DNA from 4 places in the Erwinia sp. SLM-02 genome. Region 1 is predicted to be linked to each of the others. Evidence: predicted binding sites of a transcription regulator. Region 1 holds the regulator's gene; each other region holds the start of a gene.

Region 1 (4,775 bases):
CCCTAAGCCTTCGTTTCAACTGTAAGAACTTTGCTATGAATTTGAATGTCCGCCTGCAATCTGAACAATCTGCGACTGACGATTTACCGCTGGTGTTAATTCACGGGCTTTTTGGCAGCCTGGATAACCTTGGCGTGCTCGCTCGCGAGTTAAAACAGCATCGCCGTCTGATTCAGCTTGATGTGCGCAACCACGGGCTTTCTCCCCGGTCGCCGGAGATGGATTACACGCTGATGGCGCAGGACGTGCTGGAAACGTTAGACGGGTTGGGCGTCGAGCGCTTTGGCGTTATCGGCCACTCAATGGGTGGTAAAATTGCCATGAAGTTAACCGCCCTGGCAGCGGATCGCGTAGCGGGGCTGGTGGTCATCGATATGGCACCGGTCGCCTACCCGACGCGCCATCATGATGATATTTTCTCCGCGCTGCAGGCGGTGACGGATGCAGGGATCGCCTCACGTAGCGAAGCGGCCGCGCTGATGCGCCAGACGCTGGCGGAAGAAGGCGTGATCCAGTTTCTGCTAAAATCGTTCCACGAGGGCGAATGGCGCTTCAATGTACCGGTGCTGTATCAGTGCTACGACCGGATTATCGGCTGGCAACCGCAGCCCGCCTGGCCGCATCCCGCGCTATTTATACGCGGTGAACGTTCACCCTATCTGGCGGATGAATATCGTGACGCGCTGCTGGCGCAATTCCCTCAGGCGCGGGCCCACGTTGTAACGGGGGCGGGGCACTGGGTGCATGCTGAAAAACCTGATGCAGTTTTACGCGCAATTCGTCGATTTTTTGTGCTGTAAAAACAATTATTTCCCTATGTTGTTAAAACATTGTCGTCATCACTTTCACTGGGGTATGATGCGCGCTGACATTTTTCCGCTGGTGATTTTTCCGGCGGATAACGGCCTGACACATCAGAAATCCAGCCTTTCAGTATCACTATTCTATGGCAAAAGAGAACACGGACCGCACAACGCTCGATCTGTTCGCAGATGAACGTCGCCCGGGACGACCGAAAACTAATCCGCTGACGCGTGATGAGCAGCTGCGCATCAATAAACGCAATCAGCTTAAGCGCGATAAAGTTCGCGGGCTTAAGCGCGTCGAGCTGAAAATGAACAGTGAAGCCGTTGATGCGCTGAACCAGCTGGCCGATGCGCGCAATATGAGCCGCAGCGAGCTGATTGAAGAGATGTTGCTGAACCAGTTAAAACACCTTCAGTCCTGAACGTCGCGCGCGCCCTCAGGGCACAATGCGACAAAAGCAGCAGGATTACTCATTTATCCGCTCCCGGCGGTCTGCTATCATTAACGCCATCTGCAAAAATTTTGGCAGCCACCATATCATTAAGATTCAAGAGGTTATTAAACTCATGGCAATCGTAGGCATTTTCTTTGGCAGCGATACGGGCAATACGGAAAACATTGCAAAGATGATCCAGAAACAGCTGGGTAAAGACGTTGCAGAAGTTCGTGATATTGCCAAAAGCAGCAAAGAAGACCTTGAAGCCTTCGACATTCTGCTGCTGGGCATTCCCACCTGGTATTACGGTGAAGCCCAGTGCGACTGGGATGACTTTTTCCCGACGCTGGAAGAGATCGACTTCAACGGAAAACTGGTTGCCCTGTTCGGCTGCGGCGATCAGGAAGACTACTCAGAATATTTCTGCGATGCGATGGGCACCATCCGCGACATCATTGAGCCAAACGGTGCGATTCTGGTAGGCCAGTGGCCGACCGAAGGTTACAACTTTGAAGCCTCTAAAGGGCTGGCCGATGACAACCACTTCCTTGGACTGGCCATTGACGAAGACCGTCAGCCGGAACTGACCAATGAGCGCGTTGATAAATGGGTGAAACAGATTTTTGATGAACTTCAGCTGAAAGAAATCATCGAAGCCTGATGCCAACGGCTTGATGTGGGAGACATCTCACATCAAGTCAGTGATTTTTCCTATAGAAGTAATAGATACGTATTTGTAACTTCCACCTGTAAAAATGTACAATAACCCTATCGGTTACCCGCTTTCTCATCCTTCAGCATCTCTGAACGATCTTTTTCCATCACCGGGCGAAGGGATGAGATAGAGCGAAATGTTAACTTAGTACGATTTGGACGCGAGCCTCCCAGGACGTAATGACATTAATCCTTACATCCAACAGTGGTTTCAGGCATTCCTGTTGTTTTCATTTCGATGTATGAGTTCTATACTGTGACGCATCCAACTCTAGCGTCAACCGATGTTCAGGGCTTTTCAGCCACTAAGTGACTAGCAAAGTAACAGGACAATATCCGCATGACTGACAACAATACCGCATTAAAGAAGGCCGGCCTGAAAGTCACGCTTCCACGACTGAAAATTCTGGAAGTGCTTCAGGAACCAGAAGGCCATCACGTCAGTGCGGAAGACTTGTATAAGCGCCTGATTGATATGGGCGAAGAAATCGGTTTAGCCACGGTTTACCGCGTGCTTAACCAGTTTGATGACGCAGGGATCGTTACCCGTCATAACTTTGAAGGCGGTAAATCCGTTTTCGAACTGACCCAGCAGCACCACCACGATCACTTGATCTGTCTGGACTGCGGTAAAGTTATTGAATTCCGTGATGAGTACATTGAAGCGCGCCAGCGTGAAATCGCAACGCGCCACGGAATTAAACTGAGCAACCACAGCCTGTACCTTTATGGCCATTGCTCTAAGGGCGACTGCCGTGAAGACGACACGCTGCACGATGACGAGTAATTTGTTCTGAAATCAGCATGAAACCGGTGGCTATCCACCGGTTTTTTTTTGCCTGTTATCCGGCATAGACCGGCAGGACGTTCCAGTAGGATAATACAGACACCAGCGCATTCACCGCCCCAAAGATCAGCACCAGCACGATCGGAGCCATCCCTCCCCTGACCTGCCATCCCGCCGTGGCAAAACGCTGTCGCGCTTTTCGTGCCAGCATCGCCGGCGTGATCACTGCCCACAGCGTTGCCGCCAGCCCGGCGTAGCCAATCGCCACCAGAAAACCGTTTGGCCAAATCATCGCCGCCGTCAGAGGGAGAATGAAGGTGACAACGGTCGTTTTTAACCGACCGAACGCGGAGCGATCGAACTTAAACAGGTCGGCAAGATAGTCAAAGAACCCCAGGCTGACGCCGAGGAACGAACAGGCCACGGCAAAGTTCGAGAAAATATCCAGCAGCAGATTGAGATAAGGACTGTGCAACACACCGGAAAGTGCGGCAACCAGCACGTCGATATTCCCCCCCTGAGCGGCAATTGCTTTGAATTCATGCCGTGGGATGTTCCCCATCGTGCCGACGATCCAGATAAAATAAATCGCCAGCGCCAGCAGCGTGCCGAACACCAGACAGCGGCATACCCGGCTGCCGTTCTTCTGATAGTAACTGACCAGCCCGGCAATATTCCCGTGATAGCCGAATGACGCGAGGCAGAAGGGGATAACCATCCACAGATAGCGCAGGTAGTGGCTCTCTTCACTCTGGCTGTCCAGCAGTTTTACCGGTTCGATATGCCACAGCAGACCCCCAAAGATGATAAGAAACGTAATCACCTTAGCGCCGAGGAAAATCAGCGTCATACGGCTGACCATCGCGGTACCCAGCCAGATAAACACCGCCACCAGCAGCGTGAAGGCGAAACCGGCGCTGCGGGCAGAAACCGGCAGTGAAAGCTGGCTCAGCGTGTGCTGAATAATGGCTCCGCTGGCGGAGATATAGGCATAGGTGAGGATCCCCAGAACGAAGGCCACCGACAGTCCGTTAATCAGGTTCCAGCCCCGGCCCAGCAGATCGCGAGTAATGGTGTCGAAGCTGGCCCCGGCGGGATAATGCAGGCTGGCCTCCAGGAACAGCAGCCCGGAGAGCAGCATGCAGAACCAGGTGACAACCAACAGCGCAGATGACCACAGGAACCAGGCACCGGACATCACCACGGGGAGTGAGAACATCCCGGCACCGATAATGGTGCCGCTAATAATTAAGGTTCCCCAGAGTGTCGAAGGCAGGCGGGCGGTGGAAACCGGTAAATCCATGACTAATCCTTAGCAAAAAACGGAAACTCGCCGCCATCACCGGAATTATTCACTGGATGTACGGCATCAACGCCGCACATTCTACACAATTACGCACTCACGAACTAGTACGGTAATCAGTTTGTTACCATCGTTTCCTGCAGATAGCGCCAGCGCGGCGGCTGGGTTGCGCAATTAATTACCGCCAGCGAAATGCGATGAGTGTGATTCTCCTGCTGATGCTGCAGCTCGTGGTACTGAATAACCACTTCATCCCCCCGCTGCGAAATGACTTTGCACTGCTCAATGGCGATCGTCATCCCCTCCCGTGCGCCGGTTAAGCGGCCGAATAAGGCCTCAACCTCTGCCAGCGCCAGGGTTTTTCCGGCCGGTGTGACCATCATAAAATCGTCATCAAAATGCGTCAGCAGCTCAGTAAGCTGACTGCCGTCGCCGTGAAAGACAGCCTCAATCAGCTGGTGCAGCACAATCACGCTTTGCGAAGCCTTGTCGGTTAAATCTGTCATTGAATTTCCTTATGAAAACGTCGTTGATAAATCAGCCACAGCGGCAGTAATCCGACCACGGCCGCAATAATAAATGCAAGATGCCATGCCCTTTCACCGGGAAAATAGTGGCTCAGTAACGCCAGCAGCAGCGTAAACAGCGCGGTACCCAGGCTGAACGTCAGCTGGCGGTTAATATTCCACAGCGTACTGCCCCGGCTCATCTGCTGCTCGTTCAGCTCA
Region 2 (4,775 bases), on a different contig from region 1:
CCGCCAGTCGATCCTGAAATCCATCGACGATCAGGGCAAGCTCAGCGCTGAACTCGCCGCCGCCATTAACGGCACAATGAGCAAAACCGAGCTGGAAGACCTTTACCTCCCCTACAAACCCAAGCGCCGCACGCGCGGGCAGATCGCCATAGAAGCCGGGCTGGAACCGCTGGCCGATACGCTGTGGCAGACCCCATCGCAGGATCCCGAGCAGCGCGCTGCGGAGTTTGTCGATGCCGACAAAGGCGTCGCCGACGTCAAAGCCGCCCTCGACGGCGCACGTTATATTCTGATGGAGCGCTTTGCCGAAGACGCTTCGCTGCTGGCGAAAGTCCGTGATTACCTGTGGAAAAATGCCCACCTGGTGTCCCGCGTGATCGACGGCAAAGAGGAGGAAGGCGCCAAGTTCCGCGACTACTTCGATCATCATGAGGCGCTGGCCACCGTGCCTTCCCACCGCGCGCTGGCGATGTTCCGCGGCCGTAACGAAGGCATCCTGCAGCTGTCGCTCAACCCCGATCCGCAGTTCGATGAACCGCCGCGAGAAAGCCACGGCGAGCAGATCGTTACCGATCATCTTGGCCTGCGCCTGAACAACGCGCCTGCGGATGCCTGGCGTAAAGCCGTGGTCAGCTGGACCTGGCGTATCAAGGTGCTGCTGCACCTGGAAACCGAGCTGATGGGTACGGTACGTGAGCGAGCGGAAGAAGAAGCCATCAACGTTTTCGCCCGCAACCTGCACGATCTGCTGATGGCGGCCCCGGCGGGCATGCGCGCCACCATGGGCCTCGACCCGGGCCTGCGCACCGGCGTGAAAGTGGCGGTGGTTGACGCCACCGGCAAGCTGGTTGCCACCGATACCATTTATCCGCATACCGGCCAGGCCGCCAAAGCCGCCGCTGCTGTTGCCGCACTGTGCGCCAGGCACCAGGTGGAGCTGACCGCCATCGGTAACGGTACCGCCTCCCGAGAAACCGAGCGCTTCTACCTGGACCTGCAGAAGCAGTTCCCACAGGTACACGGCCAGAAAGTGATCGTCAGCGAAGCCGGTGCATCCGTCTACTCGGCATCCGAGCTGGCCGCGCTGGAGTTCCCGGACCTGGATGTATCGATCCGTGGCGCGGTTTCCATTGCCCGTCGCCTGCAGGATCCGCTCTCCGAGCTGGTGAAAATCGACCCGAAATCCATCGGCGTGGGCCAGTATCAGCATGACGTCAGCCAGAGCCAGCTGGCGAAAAAGCTGGATGCGGTCGTGGAAGACTGCGTTAACGGCGTCGGCGTGGATCTGAATACCGCCTCGGTGCCGCTGCTGACCCGCGTGGCGGGCCTGAGCAAAATGATCGCCCAGAATATTGTTAACTGGCGCGATGAAAACGGCCGCTTCCAGAACCGCCAGCAGCTGCTGAAGGTCAGTCGCCTGGGGCCGAAAGCGTTTGAGCAGTGCGCCGGCTTCCTGCGCATCAGCCAGGGGGATAACCCGCTGGACGCGTCGACCGTTCACCCGGAAGCCTATCCGGTAGTGGAGCGTATTCTGTCGTCAACCGGACAGTCGCTGAGCGACCTGATGGGCAACCCGGCCGAGCTGCGCAACCTGAAGGCCGTGGATTTCACCGATGAACGGTTCGGTGTGCCTACCGTCAGCGACATCATCAAAGAGCTGGAAAAACCAGGCCGCGATCCGCGCCCTGAGTTTAAAACCGCGCAGTTTGCCGAAGGCGTGGATACCCTGAACGATCTGCTGCCGGGCATGGTACTGGAAGGCTCCGTCACAAACGTTACCAACTTTGGTGCCTTCGTCGATATCGGCGTACATCAGGATGGCCTGGTACACATCTCCTCCCTGTCGGACAAATTTGTCGACGATCCGCACAAAGTGGTGAAAGCCGGGGATATCGTCAAAGTGAAGGTGATGGAAGTGGATCTGCAGCGTAAGCGCATCGCGCTGACGATGCGTCTTGACGAACAGCCGGGTGAAACCAGCGCCCGTCGCGGCGGCGGTAACAGCGGCAGCAGCGGCAAAAACCGGGAAAATTCCCGCCCGGCCAAAGGGGCTAACCGCCCTGCCGCATCGTCCGCCGGCAACAGCGCCATGGGCGACGCGCTGGCTGCGGCATTCGGTAAAAAACGCTAGTTCTGCACGGGCGGATCGGCCGATCCGCCCGCTTTGCCACGATCTCTCCCCCCTGCCAGTGTCAACATTGCGCCATATCAATACCAGCGATAATCACTCTCATTAAAATTCGCATTGGTTGATTATCACTCATTTTTTTTTCGCGGTGGGCACAGGCCATGCAACTGATACCGAAACAGCGTTATCGTATCCTTCGTTTTTCTCCGGAGGTCAGTCCGGTTTTTCGTCAGAAACTGATGGCCCTGGGATTACTTCCCGGCTCAACCTTTGAGCTGATTCGCGTGGCACCGCTTGGCGATCCGCTGCAGATCAAAACGCCACGGATCAGCCTGATGCTGCGTAAAAAAGATCTCGCTCTGCTGCAGCTGGAAAACGCCCCCGGGGCTGACGTATGAAAAACTGTACCGTTGCGCTGACCGGTAACCCGAACGTGGGTAAAACCACCCTTTTTAATCAGCTGACCGGGTCGCGGCAGCGGGTGGGAAACTGGGCGGGCGTCACCGTTGAGCGTAAAGAGGGGACGTTCACCACCCCACAGCACCAGGTCAGGCTGGTGGATCTCCCGGGTACCTACTCGCTCACTACCCTGTCGGCGCAGGCGTCGCTGGATGAGCAAATTGCCTGCCACTATCTGCTGAGCGGAGAAGCGGATCTGGTGATTAACGTGGTGGATGCCAGCAATCTGGCCCGTAATCTTTATCTCACCACGCAGCTGCTGGAAATGGGCCAGCCCTGCATCGTGGCACTGAATATGCTGGACATCGCGGAGCGTCAGCAGATCAGCATAAACAGCGAGGCCCTTTCCCGGGCGCTGGGCTGTCCGGTAGTACCGTTGGTTTCAACCCGTGGTCACGGCATTGATATCCTGAAACAGGCCATCGACCGTCACGATCGTGCCGTGCCGGATCTGAGCGTTGACTACCCGCCGGAGTTGCAGAACGCGGTGGCCCAGCTGGTCGCCGCACAGCCACACGCCATGGCGCAGAAAAAAAAGCGCTGGCTGGCGCTGCAAATGCTGGAGGGCGATATCTGGAGCCAGCAGCAGGCCGGAGACGCTGCCGCGCTGCTGACCGCCCTCCACCAGCAAACCGGTGATGCCGCCGCTCAGGCTATCGCCAGCAGCCGCTATCAAAAAATCGATGCACTGTGTCGCGATGCCATGTTTCACGGCAGAACCGGCACCAGCTTTTCCATGCGGCTCGACCAGCTGGTGATGAACCGTTGGCTGGGACTGCCGATATTTTTCCTGGTGATGTATCTGATGTTTTTCCTGGCGATCAACCTGGGCGGCGCGCTACAGCCGCTATTTGACCTGGGTTCAGCCGCTATTTTTATTCAGGGTACCCAGTGGCTGGGTGCCGGCCTGCATTTTCCGGCCTGGCTGACGCTGTTCCTCGCCCAGGGGATCGGGGGCGGAATCAACACGGTGATGCCGCTGGTGCCGCAGATCGGCATGATGTTTCTGTTCCTGTCGCTGCTGGAAGACTCCGGCTACATGGCGCGCGCCGCTTTTGTGATGGATCGCCTGATGCAGGCGCTGGGGCTGCCGGGCAAATCCTTTGTGCCGCTGATTGTCGGCTTTGGCTGCAATGTGCCTTCGGTGATGGGCGCCCGCACGCTGGATGCCCCGCGCGAACGACTGATCACCGTGCTGATGGCTCCGTTTATCTCCTGCGGCGCGCGGCTGGCCATTTTTGCCGTTTTCGCCGCCGCCTTTTTCGGTCAGCACGGCGCGATGGTGGTCTTCAGCCTCTACGTGCTCGGAATTGTGGTCGCCATCCTCACCGGGCTGGTGCTCAAACACACGCTGATGCGTGGGACCGCCAGCCCGTTCGTGATGGAGCTGCCGGTCTGGCATATTCCACATCTGAAAAGCCTGCTGATGCAAAGCTGGCAGCGCCTGCGTGGCTTCCTGCTGCGGGCGGGCAAAGTGATCGTGCTGGTCAGCATGGTCATTGGCGCGCTGAACAGCTTCTCTCTAAGTGGTAAACCGGTCAGCGATCTGAACCAGTCGGCGCTCGCCAGCGTCAGCCGCACGCTGACGCCGCTGCTTTCCCCCATCGGCATCACCGACGATAACTGGCAGGCCACCGTCGGCCTGCTGACCGGCGCGATGGCGAAGGAGGTGGTGGTCGGCACGCTGAATACGCTGTACACCGCCGAAGCCATCCAGCAGCAGCCGTTTGATGCGGCGAAGTTCAGCCTGATCGACGCGCTGCAGGAGGCGTTTGCCGAAACCTGGCAGGGCATTAAAGGCGCATTCAGCCTCAGCGTCCTCTCGAATCCGATTGAAGCCAGCAAAGGCGATGCGGAAATGGCCGGCGGCGCCATGGGCACCATGCACAGCAAATTTGTCAGTGATGCCGCGGCCTACAGCTATCTGATTTTTGTGCTGCTGTATGTACCGTGCGTCTCGGTGATGGGCGCGATCGCCCGTGAAAGCAGCCATCGCTGGATGCTGTTTTCAATATTCTGGGGGCTGGATCTGGCCTGGTCGCTGGCCGCCCTGTTTTATCAGCTGGCCAGCTTCCGCCAGCATCCGGGCAGCAGCAGCCTGATTATTGCTGTCGTGGTGTTGGTCAATATCGTGGTGCTAACGATGCTGCGCAGGATCAAGCTTAAACCGGTGACGATCCCAATAAAA
Region 3 (4,775 bases), 1.8 Mb from region 1:
TTAAAGAGCAAACATCCATCTGTCCTGTAACCTGAAAGATGGGGATCTAATCCCTTAGAGAACGGCATTGAGATTTAAACAGCCAGCACAATGTATTAAAGGCCCGGCCTCTGCGGTTACCGGGTAATCCACAGCGCTGAGGTGGAGGCGACGAGCCAGGAGACGCCAACAGGACGTTGGCGTCAGGCGTGGCGCGGGCAGGACGCCCGCTCCACGGCGGTCCGGAAGGCACGGAGCTGCAACCGAAGGCATCGTGCACAGCGCGACGCGAGGACCACCCGGTAACCGCAGAGGCCGGGCCTGAATCACCGCCACTGAAGCCATCGCCATCGCATTTTCAACCGCCACAAAAAAACCGCTATCCCCAAAAGAGACAGCGGCTTCAAACTCCACTACGCGGGCAACAACCTGACCCGTTAGGCGATCGACCTCATCAGAAATCGACGTTAATCCCCGCCTGGAAAGTACGGCCTGGCATCACCGCCAGCGCCTTCTCGTAGGCATCCTGAGTGGTACTGCCAGTCAGATCGCGGCTGCTGAGATAATCCCAGTACTTACGATCGGTCAGGTTATAAATCCCCCCGCTCAGCTTGACGTTCTTCGCCACCTGCCAGTACGCGGTCATATCCACCATGCCGTAGCCAGGAATACGATTGTACTCGGTGCTGGAATCGGTCAACGCCGTGCCGCTGTTGGTGTAGCTCTCGCGGTTGGTCGCACTGGCCTGCTTGCCCTTCACAAAGGTCGCCACCACCGCTGCGCCGTAGCGCTTCGCCGGATCGTCCCACGCCATGCCCACCACCGCTTTCATCGGCGCAACGCTGTCGATATCAACATACTTGTCGCCGTCGTAGCTGGACTTGGATTTACCTTCGCTGTAGCCCAGAGCAAAGGTCGCGCTCAGGCCGTTAACCTCTTCAAACCAGGTCCCGAAGTTTACCTTGCTGCTCAGCTCACCGCCCCAGATATAGGCTTTATCGCGGTTTTCAGCCTGATAAACGGTGTAGATGTTCGATGGAACATTAGTGAACTTGTCCGGGCTACCGGCACGGGTGTAGCGGCTATAGGCGATGAAGTTCTTGTAGGTGTTGTAGAACAGGGAACCGTTCAGCGTCACGCCGTCGGTCACGTTGCCTTTCACGCCCCACTCCAGGTTGTTACTGGTTTCGGTTTCCAGATCCGCATTACCGATCAGCGCATACTGCGCGGTGCCGGCATAGGAGGAACCCAGGTTCCACGAACCGTATAGCTGGCTGGCGTTAGCAAACTGCGCGCCGCGTTTGTACTGCAGATAGGTAATCATCTGCGGGGTGAGATCGTACTGCAGCATCAGCGACGGCAGGATCTGGCTGTCGCTGTTCGCCGAACCGTACAGGGTTTCCAGCTCGGAGGCGGTCAGCACCGTGCTGCCGGTAGTCAGGCTGGACAGATTCTGCGGTTTGGTATTCTGATATACCGCGCGCACGCCCGGGATCACCGCGAAGCGGCTGCCGTTCAGGTCAAAGTTGATCTTATCCTGCACGAAGCCACCGACCGTATAGCTACGGCTGTCGGCCTGCGGCTGCATGATCACGCTGTAGACGCTCGGAGCCGGATCCTGACGGAACGGACGCTCGGTATCGGTGATGCGGCCGTTGATTCCGGCGCTCAGATCGTGGCGGCCAAGCGTTTTGTTGCCGTGGGTGTCAAAGCCCCAGGTATCAACGTTGTAGTCCGAGTAGACGTGCTGCATGGTGCCGCTGGCATCGGTTGGCATGTAGGTGTTGTCATGCGCTTCGGTGTGCTGGTAGTAAACGCGGCTGGAGAGGCTGTCGACAAAACCGCTGTCCGGCGTGTACTCATCCGCCAGGCTCACGCCCCAGCGGCGGGTATCGCTCTGCTGCTGGCTGTCGCCGATGGTGCTGGTCCCTGCGGTATTCCAGGTATCGTAGTGGCTGTGGTTAACCTTGTGGTAGTAGTCCAGCGTGGCGCTGAATTTATGCTCGTCGTTCGGCTGCCAGATCCCGGAGGTCATCAGCGCGGTGGAGTGCCAGTTCGTCGGGTAGGCGCTGACCTCATCGCTGTTGTTGCTGGTCTGCTGACCGTCACGGCGGCTCAGAACGAAGACGCCGCGCAGGGTGCTGTCGCCCGCTGCGGCGGTGATCCCGTTATGCCAGCCGCGGTTGGAAGAGTCGTAATCACTCTGGTAGCCAAACCAGCTGGAACGTCCCGGGGAAAGATAATCGTCGGCGGATTTATTACGGAAGGAAACGTTGCCGCCGATCGAGGTATTCGGCTGTTCGACGGAGGTGGCGCCGGCATCAATATCCACGCTGCCAAACATATACGGGTCAATATAATCGCGGCCAATACCGAAGGTATTTAAACCCGCACGACTGACGTAGCTGCGACCGGTGGCATCCGGCAGTGGAATACCGTCCACGTCTAAACCAACGCGGTTGCTTTCCAGCCCACGAATATTAAATCCGGTGTAGCCGCTGCGGTCGAAACCGCTTTTACCTGCGGTAGAACCGCCGCTCACACCCGTTGCGCTAATCAGCGGCTGATAACGCATCACCGAACCGAAATCGGTGGTGCCGTTCTTCTGCATCTGTTCAGCGGTGATGGTGGTTTTGCTGCCGCCCTGAAGCGGAGCCTGGGCGGTGACGGTCATCGTGCCCTGTTCATTGCTGCTTTCTGCGGCGGCGTTCGCTGTGGCAGAAGTTTCAGCCTGCGCATAGCCGCAGGCACAGTGAATCGCTGCGGCCAGTACCGCCCATTTCATTACCGGCGCACTGATTCCCTGTAATTTTGACGTGGTGAGCATTTAATTACCCTTTGCTTGTTATTAGTATTGGCTCACGGATTGCTTCGATAAAAAAGAATATGAAATCAGTTAAGTTTCGCTAATATTATTATATTTTTAAGGCGGCGGGATATTAATAGGAATGATTATCTTTATCAATAGAGCTCAGGGCATAAAGTTCACTTTATTATTAAGAATAATTAATTCCGCAGGATAACGTTAAGGGCATTAAATCAACCAGACATCTGCTTTCGAAAAACTTTCACTCTCTGCACAATTTCCTCACAATTATTTCAATGTAACACTCAACGCTGAAAATTAATGATTAGAAAACGGATGTAAATAATCGCGCGCATGCGGAATGTCAGGTGGTGGGTCTGCGGTGCCTGATGTCTTTTCCTGCGGGTAAGCGGAATGACTTGCGCGTTGATGCAAGTGCAACCCGGAAAATTCGGCAATTAGGATCGGTATACAGAAAGGGATCAGGGATCAGGGATCAGGGATCAGGGATCAGGGATCAGGGATCAGGGATAAATCATGTACGGGGTACAACAGAGGGGCAACAGAAGCCTGCATGCATCTGAGAAAACCTGGGCGGAACTAACAGGCGCGGTGTGCATCTGCACGAAGCCAACGCCAGTGGCTATGGCACTGGCAGACTGGCTCTGGCTCTGGCTCTGGCTCTGGCTCTGGCTAACAGGCTAACAGGCTAACAGGCTAACAGGCTAACAGGCTAACTACGTTCGATCTTTTTCGCCGCTTCGTCCAGCGCATCCACGATAGCGTAGAGGGTTTCCTGCGAGATAGCCTGCTGTGACAGCCGCGTGTTGAGCGCGGTTTTCATATTGTGGATCGCCCGCTCCACTTCCGGCACGCTGCGGTTATGCACCAGCACCGCCAGCGAGGAGAGCCGCTGCACGATTGTTGCCAGATCGGGCTGATTCTGCTGCAGCCAGTCGCGGCCCTGCGGCTCCAGGCGATAGGCTTTACGCGCCGCCTGCGGATCGACGGCGGCGATCATCGCCGTTTCTTCCAGCAGCGTCAGGTTGGGATAGATAATGCCAGGGCTGGGCGTGTACTCCCCTTTGGACAGATCCTCAATGGCTTTGATCAGCTCGTAGCCGTGGGCCTCACCCTGGCTGAGAAAATGCAGCACCAGCAGGCGAATATCGCTGCCGTCGAGCATTTTTTCCCGGCGCTTTTTGCGCTGGCTGCCGCAGGCGGCGCGCGGCTCGCTGTCTGAGGGGGTAAAGGGGAACTGCGGTCGTTTCATCGCCTGCCCGTGCGGAAAAATAAGGGGGGTGATAGTAGACCGCCACCCGGTGAAACACAACCGGCGCGGCGGCCCACAGGGTTACTTCTGGTGCCAGTAGGCCACGGCGCGGACAAAGTTCTCGTCGCAGCCGCGCTGGATAACAAAGTAGTCGTTAAGCTGCTTCACCGCGTCACCTTCACCGGTCAGCCAGATAAAGTAATCATCGAGCGGCAGCTGGATGCTGTCGAGTTCGCTAATCAGCGCCCGTAGCGGTTCGCCGTGCATTTTCCCGCTGCCGATCCAGCTGGCATCAATGCCGTTCAGGCCGTCCAGATAGAGGCTGCCGCTGGCTTCGTCAGCAAAGGCGAACAGCTTACGCACTCCGCCCTGTACGGTTTCTTTCCGGCGTTTAAATGCCGGCAGGCCGCTTTCGTCGCAGACGTACAGCTGGAAGGCATAATCCTCCGGTACAATCATCGAGCCGCGCGGGCCGCCAATCGCCAGCGGATCGCCAACCTTCGCCTGCGCCGCCCAGTTGCTGGCCACACCGCCATCGTGGATATAAAAGTCCAGGGTCAGGGTGTTTTTTACGCCGTCAAACCACAGCGGCGTATAGTCGCGGGAAGCCGGGCGGGCGCCCTCTTTCCACACCACGCCGTCGGAGGTGACTTCCGGCAGATGCAGTTCGCCGGTGGCGGCATCGGGGAAAAACACTTTGATATGGTCATCAAAGCC
Region 4 (4,775 bases), on a different contig from region 1:
TGGTCACCACCACCGTGATGTTCTATATGATCACCGCGTTTACGCCGACCTTTGGTAAAACGGTGCTGATGATGAGCGATAAGCAGAGTTTCCTGGTGACGCTGTGCATCGGTATTTCCAATCTGTTCTGGCTGCCGCTGATGGGAGCCGCCTCGGACCGTTTTGGCCGCCGCCCGCTGCTGCTGCTGTTTACCGTGCTGATGATTTTGACCGCGTGGCCGGTGCTGCACTGGCTGGTCGGCTCACCGAGCTTTGCCCACCTGCTGGAGGCCGAGCTGTGGCTGTCGTTCCTTTACGGTAGCTATAACGGCGCGATGGTGGTGTATCTGGCCGAGGTGATGCCGGCAGAGGTGCGTGCAACCGGGTTCTCGCTGGCCTACAGTCTGGCCACGGCGCTGTTTGGCGGCTTTACGCCGGCGGTGTGCAGTTATCTGATCCATGCCACCGGCGACAAGGCGATGCCGGGCGTATGGTTAACTGTGGCGGCAGTGTGTGGTCTGGTCGGAACGCTGATTATTAAGCGGCTGGTGAAGCAGTATCAGGTTCGGCGGTTGTCAGAGCCGGCGATTACGGTTTAGCTGAGGGTTGCTGGCGTCGGCTGGCAGTTCGGCGATCTCGCCTACGGGCTGTCCCCGCTCATCCGGCGGTCCTCGCGCCGCTTCGCGGTGCCATCACTCCGCTCGTCAGCCTCACGGACCAGCACAGACGCGCGTCCTGCGCGGCTGTGCTTTTCGTCCGCGTCCATGCGGCCGAATCCTGGCTTCCTCTCTTCGTTCAGCGCTGCGGATTGCCGGGTGGGCGGACACAGCCCGTCTGCTTTGCCTGGCATGAGTTGCCTTTACGAAGTTTTCAATCACAACAGCTGTCCTGGCCTGCCCAATATCGTTCTGTCACCGAGATAAAGAAAAAGAAGGCTGTAAGGCGGGTAAATCCGATCGGGGGAGCAGTCTCTGTGGCAGATGGGTAATCCTCAGCACTGAGGCACTGACAGCGGGGCCGCAGAGATCAGGTGAAAAGAGGGAATGAGCGGATACAGGGGATGGCAGCTGGCAAGAAGCGAGCACGGTTTAAGCAGGGGGAGCGGCAAACACCGCAGCCACCAGCGATACGCATAAAAAAACCGCTATCTGAAAGACAGCGGTTTTAACGTTTGAACCGAAGAAACATCACCTGAATCGGCAGCCCGTTAAATCCGGGCACCGCGACCCGGTTATTTCGATACGGTTTCCATGCCCATCAGACCAATCTTCAGATAACCCGCCTGACGCAGCTTATCCATCACGCCCATCAGCGTTTCATAACTCACTGACTTATCGGCCTGGAAGAAGATAGTGGTATCTTTCTTGCCTTCGGTCTGCTTAACCAACGTATCCACCAGCGTCTCTTGCGATACCGCATCATTACCGATAAACAGCTGATTATCGGCCTTAATCGACAGATAAACCGGTTTTTCCGGGCGCGGCTGCGGAGTACTGGTTGAGGCAGGCAGATTGACGCGAACGTCAACGGTGGCAAGCGGCGCGGCGACCATAAAGATAATCAGCAGCACCAGCATCACGTCGATAAACGGCGTCACGTTGATTTCGTGCATTTCACCGTTGCTATCGAGGTCTTCGTTTAATCGCATTGCCATAGCGCTTAACCTACCCGCAGTTTCTGCGCCGACTGAACGCGGTGAGAGCTTTCGCTGGCGGCGAGGTCAAGATCGCGGCTCTGCAGCAGCAGAACCTGTGCAGCCACATCGCCCAGAGACGCTTTATAGCTGGCGATCATACGGGCAAACACGTTGTAAATCACTACCGCAGGAATAGCCGCTACCAGACCAATCGCGGTGGCCAACAGCGCTTCCGCAATGCCCGGCGCCACAACGGCCAGGTTGGTTGTCTGAGTTTTCGCAATACCGATGAAGCTGTTCATGATGCCCCATACGGTACCGAACAGACCCACGAACGGCGCAATCGCACCGATGGTCGCAAGGTAACCGTTACCGCGACCGGCGTGGCGGCTGAACGCGGCAACGCGGCGCTCAAGGCGGAAACCGGTGCGCTCTTTAATACCGTTGTTATCATCGGTACCGGCGGACAGTTCCAGCTCGTTTTCGGCTTCTTTAATCAGCAATGCGCTGAGGCTCTGACCGGTGAAACTGGCGCTGGTTTTTGATGCTTCATCCAGCGAACGTACGGTTGCCAGCTGCTGCTGCTCGCGCTTCAGACGTCTGCGTGCGGAACTCAATTCGATTGTTTTGCTAAAGAAGATGGCCCAGGTGACAACGGATGCCAACAACAGTCCAATCATTACGGCTTTAACCACGATGTCTGCATGCTGGTACATGCCCCAGACGGAAAGGTCCATCTGCATCAAATCATTTGTCACGCTGTGTCTCCAACATCTAATTGCTGATAGCGAAAAAATTCAGGCCAGATCATACCAAACCCGTTAGGAATTGATAGTAGTTCTCATTACTATTTACACCCTATAAGACATTTTTTGAACAATTTTTTTCTCATTTACGGATGTGATGGCGCTCACAGTGAAATTTTATCACTTACCTTCAGGCTGAATACCTCAGGAGAGGTAGCCGTGTTAACGTAAAAACAACACTGAATAAAGAGACCGTTTTAATGACCAGCAAAAAGATCGAAACGGCCCTGGTGGCCGCCGGACGCAGCAAACGATACACCCAGGGATCGGTGAACAGCGTGATTCAGCGCGCCTCTTCTCTGGTTTTTGACACCGTTGCCGATAAAAAGCGAGCCACCGCCGGGCGCGCCAACGGCGAACTGTTTTATGGCCGTCGGGGTACCCTCACCCACTTTTCGCTGCAGGATGCGATGACCGAACTGGAAGGCGGCGCGGGCTGCGTACTGTATCCCTGCGGTGCTGCAGCGGTGGCCAACGCCATTCTCGCGTTTGTTGACGCCGGGGATAACGTACTGATGAGCGGCAGCGTTTACGAACCGACTCAGGACTTTTGCACCAAAATCCTCAGCAAGCTGAACGTCAGCACCACCTGGTTCGATCACTGCATCGGCGCTGAAATTGCCGATTTAGTGCAGCCCAACACCCGCGTGGTCTTCCTGGAGTCTCCGGCATCGATCACTATGGAAGTGCAGGATATCCCCTCCATCGTGGCGGCGGTGCGCAGCAAAGCCCCTGAGGCCATTATCATGGTCGATAATACCTGGGCGGCCGGGATCCTGTTTCGCGCGCTGGATTTCGGCGTGGATATCTCTATTCAGGCGGCCACCAAATATCTGGTTGGCCACTCGGATGCGATGATCGGCACCGCCGTAGCCAATGCGCGCTGCTGGGCGCAGCTGCGGGAAAACTCGTATCTGATGGGCCAGATGGTGGATGCCGACACCGCTTACGTCACCAGCCGCGGGCTGCGCACGCTGGCGGTGCGCCTGCGTCAGCATCAGGAGAGCAGCATTCAGGTTGCGCAGTGGCTGGCCGGGCGCGATGAAGTTGAGCGGGTGAATCATCCGGCGCTGCCGGAGTGCAAAGGGCACGAATTCTGGCAGCGCGATTTCAGCGGCTGCAGCGGCCTGTTCTCCTTTATCCTGAAGGAACGCCTGAGCAGTGAGCGCCTGGCACACTACCTGGATCATTTCAGCCACTTCAGCATGGCCTACTCCTGGGGCGGCTATGAGTCGCTGATCCTCGCCAATCAGCCTGAAGAACTGGCCGCTATCCGCCCCGCAGGCGGCATTGATTTCACCGGTACGCTGGTTCGGGTGCATATCGGCCTGGAACACGTTGACGATCTGATCGAGGATCTGCGTGCGGGCTTCGACAGGCTGAGCCAGTAATCTTTGCTGCTTCAACAAATTATCAATAAGGCGCGCTGTTCGCGCCTTTGATCAAGATATCTGGCACGATTTGCGAGTAGTATAGGGGTATAGCTATAGCTGTAGTTAACGGGATAACGAATGGGTGTTTTACACGAGATTGTTCAGGCGCTCTGGCATCAGGATTTTACCGCGCTGGCCAATCCGGATGTGATTTGGGTTGTTTACGGGATTATGTTTATCACGTTGCTGCTTGAAAATGGTTTGCTTCCGGCTTCATTTCTCCCCGGCGACAGCCTGCTGCTGCTGGCCGGTGCCATGGTGGCCAAAGGCGTCATGGCATTTTTTCCCACGATGATCATCCTGACCGCCGCCGCCAGTATTGGCTGCTGGCTGAGCTATTTGCAGGGCCGCTGGCTGGGCAATACCCGGCTGGTGAAAGGCTGGCTGCTGCACCTTCCCGCGCAGTACCACCAGCGGGCATGGAACCTGTTTAACCGCCACGGGCTGCTGGCGCTGCTGGTTGGCCGCTTCCTCGCCTTTGTACGGACGATTCTGCCTACCATGGCCGGTATTTCCGGGCTGAAAAGCGGCCGCTTCCAGCTGTTTAACTGGCTCAGCGGGCTGCTGTGGGTGACGATTCTGGTCGCGCTCGGCTATGGCATCAGCCAGGTGCCGTTTATCAAGCGTCATGAGGATCAGGTGATGGCGATTCTGATGATCCTGCCGCTGGTGCTGCTCTGTGCCGGACTTACCGGTAGCGTGGTGCTGGTGCTGAGGCGTAAAAAGGCCCGTTAATCCGGGCCGGTTTTATCCCGGCTGCCGCATCCGGGTCATCTCTTCCCCCGGCGTGACGCCAAAGTAGCGTTTGAACTCGCGCGAGAACTGCGACGCGCTTTCATATCCCACTTTCATTGCCGCCACGCTGGCCTTCATCCCCTCCTGCAGCATCATCATGCGCGCCTGATGCAGACGGTAGCTTTT

What was found. Region 1 encodes Fur, which represses iron uptake genes when iron is present. Its sites were predicted from a motif close to ATAATAATGAGAACNACTATCAA; they were not measured.
Region 2: the regulator Fur is predicted to act here: its motif matches at 2,218-2,240, upstream of feoA (ferrous iron transporter A).
Region 3: the regulator Fur is predicted to act here: its motif matches at 2,916-2,938, upstream of PGH32_RS10500 (TonB-dependent receptor domain-containing protein).
Region 4: the regulator Fur is predicted to act here: its motif matches at 2,444-2,466, upstream of exbB (tol-pal system-associated acyl-CoA thioesterase).

What each region holds. Positions count from the first base shown of each region.
Region 1 is NZ_JAQISN010000001.1:447,905-452,679, reverse strand. It holds gene ybfF (esterase) at 36-800, shown strand; gene ybfE (LexA regulated protein) at 947-1,228, shown strand; gene fldA (flavodoxin FldA) at 1,374-1,904, shown strand; gene fur (ferric iron uptake transcriptional regulator) at 2,298-2,744, shown strand; gene mtr (tryptophan permease) at 2,800-4,047, opposite strand; gene PGH32_RS02205 (hypothetical protein) at 4,164-4,553, opposite strand; gene PGH32_RS02200 (MFS transporter) at 4,550-4,775, opposite strand, start outside.
Region 2 is NZ_JAQISN010000004.1:373,470-378,244, reverse strand. It holds gene PGH32_RS20895 (Tex family protein) at 1-2,131, shown strand, start outside; gene feoA (ferrous iron transporter A) at 2,290-2,526, shown strand; gene feoB (Fe(2+) transporter permease subunit FeoB) at 2,523-4,775, shown strand, end outside.
Region 3 is NZ_JAQISN010000001.1:2,250,329-2,255,103, forward strand. It holds gene PGH32_RS10500 (TonB-dependent receptor domain-containing protein) at 434-2,806, opposite strand; gene PGH32_RS10505 (PadR family transcriptional regulator) at 3,519-4,058, opposite strand; gene PGH32_RS10510 (siderophore-interacting protein) at 4,140-4,775, opposite strand, start outside.
Region 4 is NZ_JAQISN010000002.1:347,563-352,337, forward strand. It holds gene PGH32_RS14810 (MFS transporter) at 1-578, shown strand, start outside; gene exbD (TonB system transport protein ExbD) at 1,211-1,633, opposite strand; gene exbB (tol-pal system-associated acyl-CoA thioesterase) at 1,639-2,373, opposite strand; gene metC (cystathionine beta-lyase) at 2,622-3,812, shown strand; gene PGH32_RS14830 (DedA family protein) at 3,933-4,589, shown strand; gene PGH32_RS14835 (AraC family transcriptional regulator) at 4,602-4,775, opposite strand, start outside.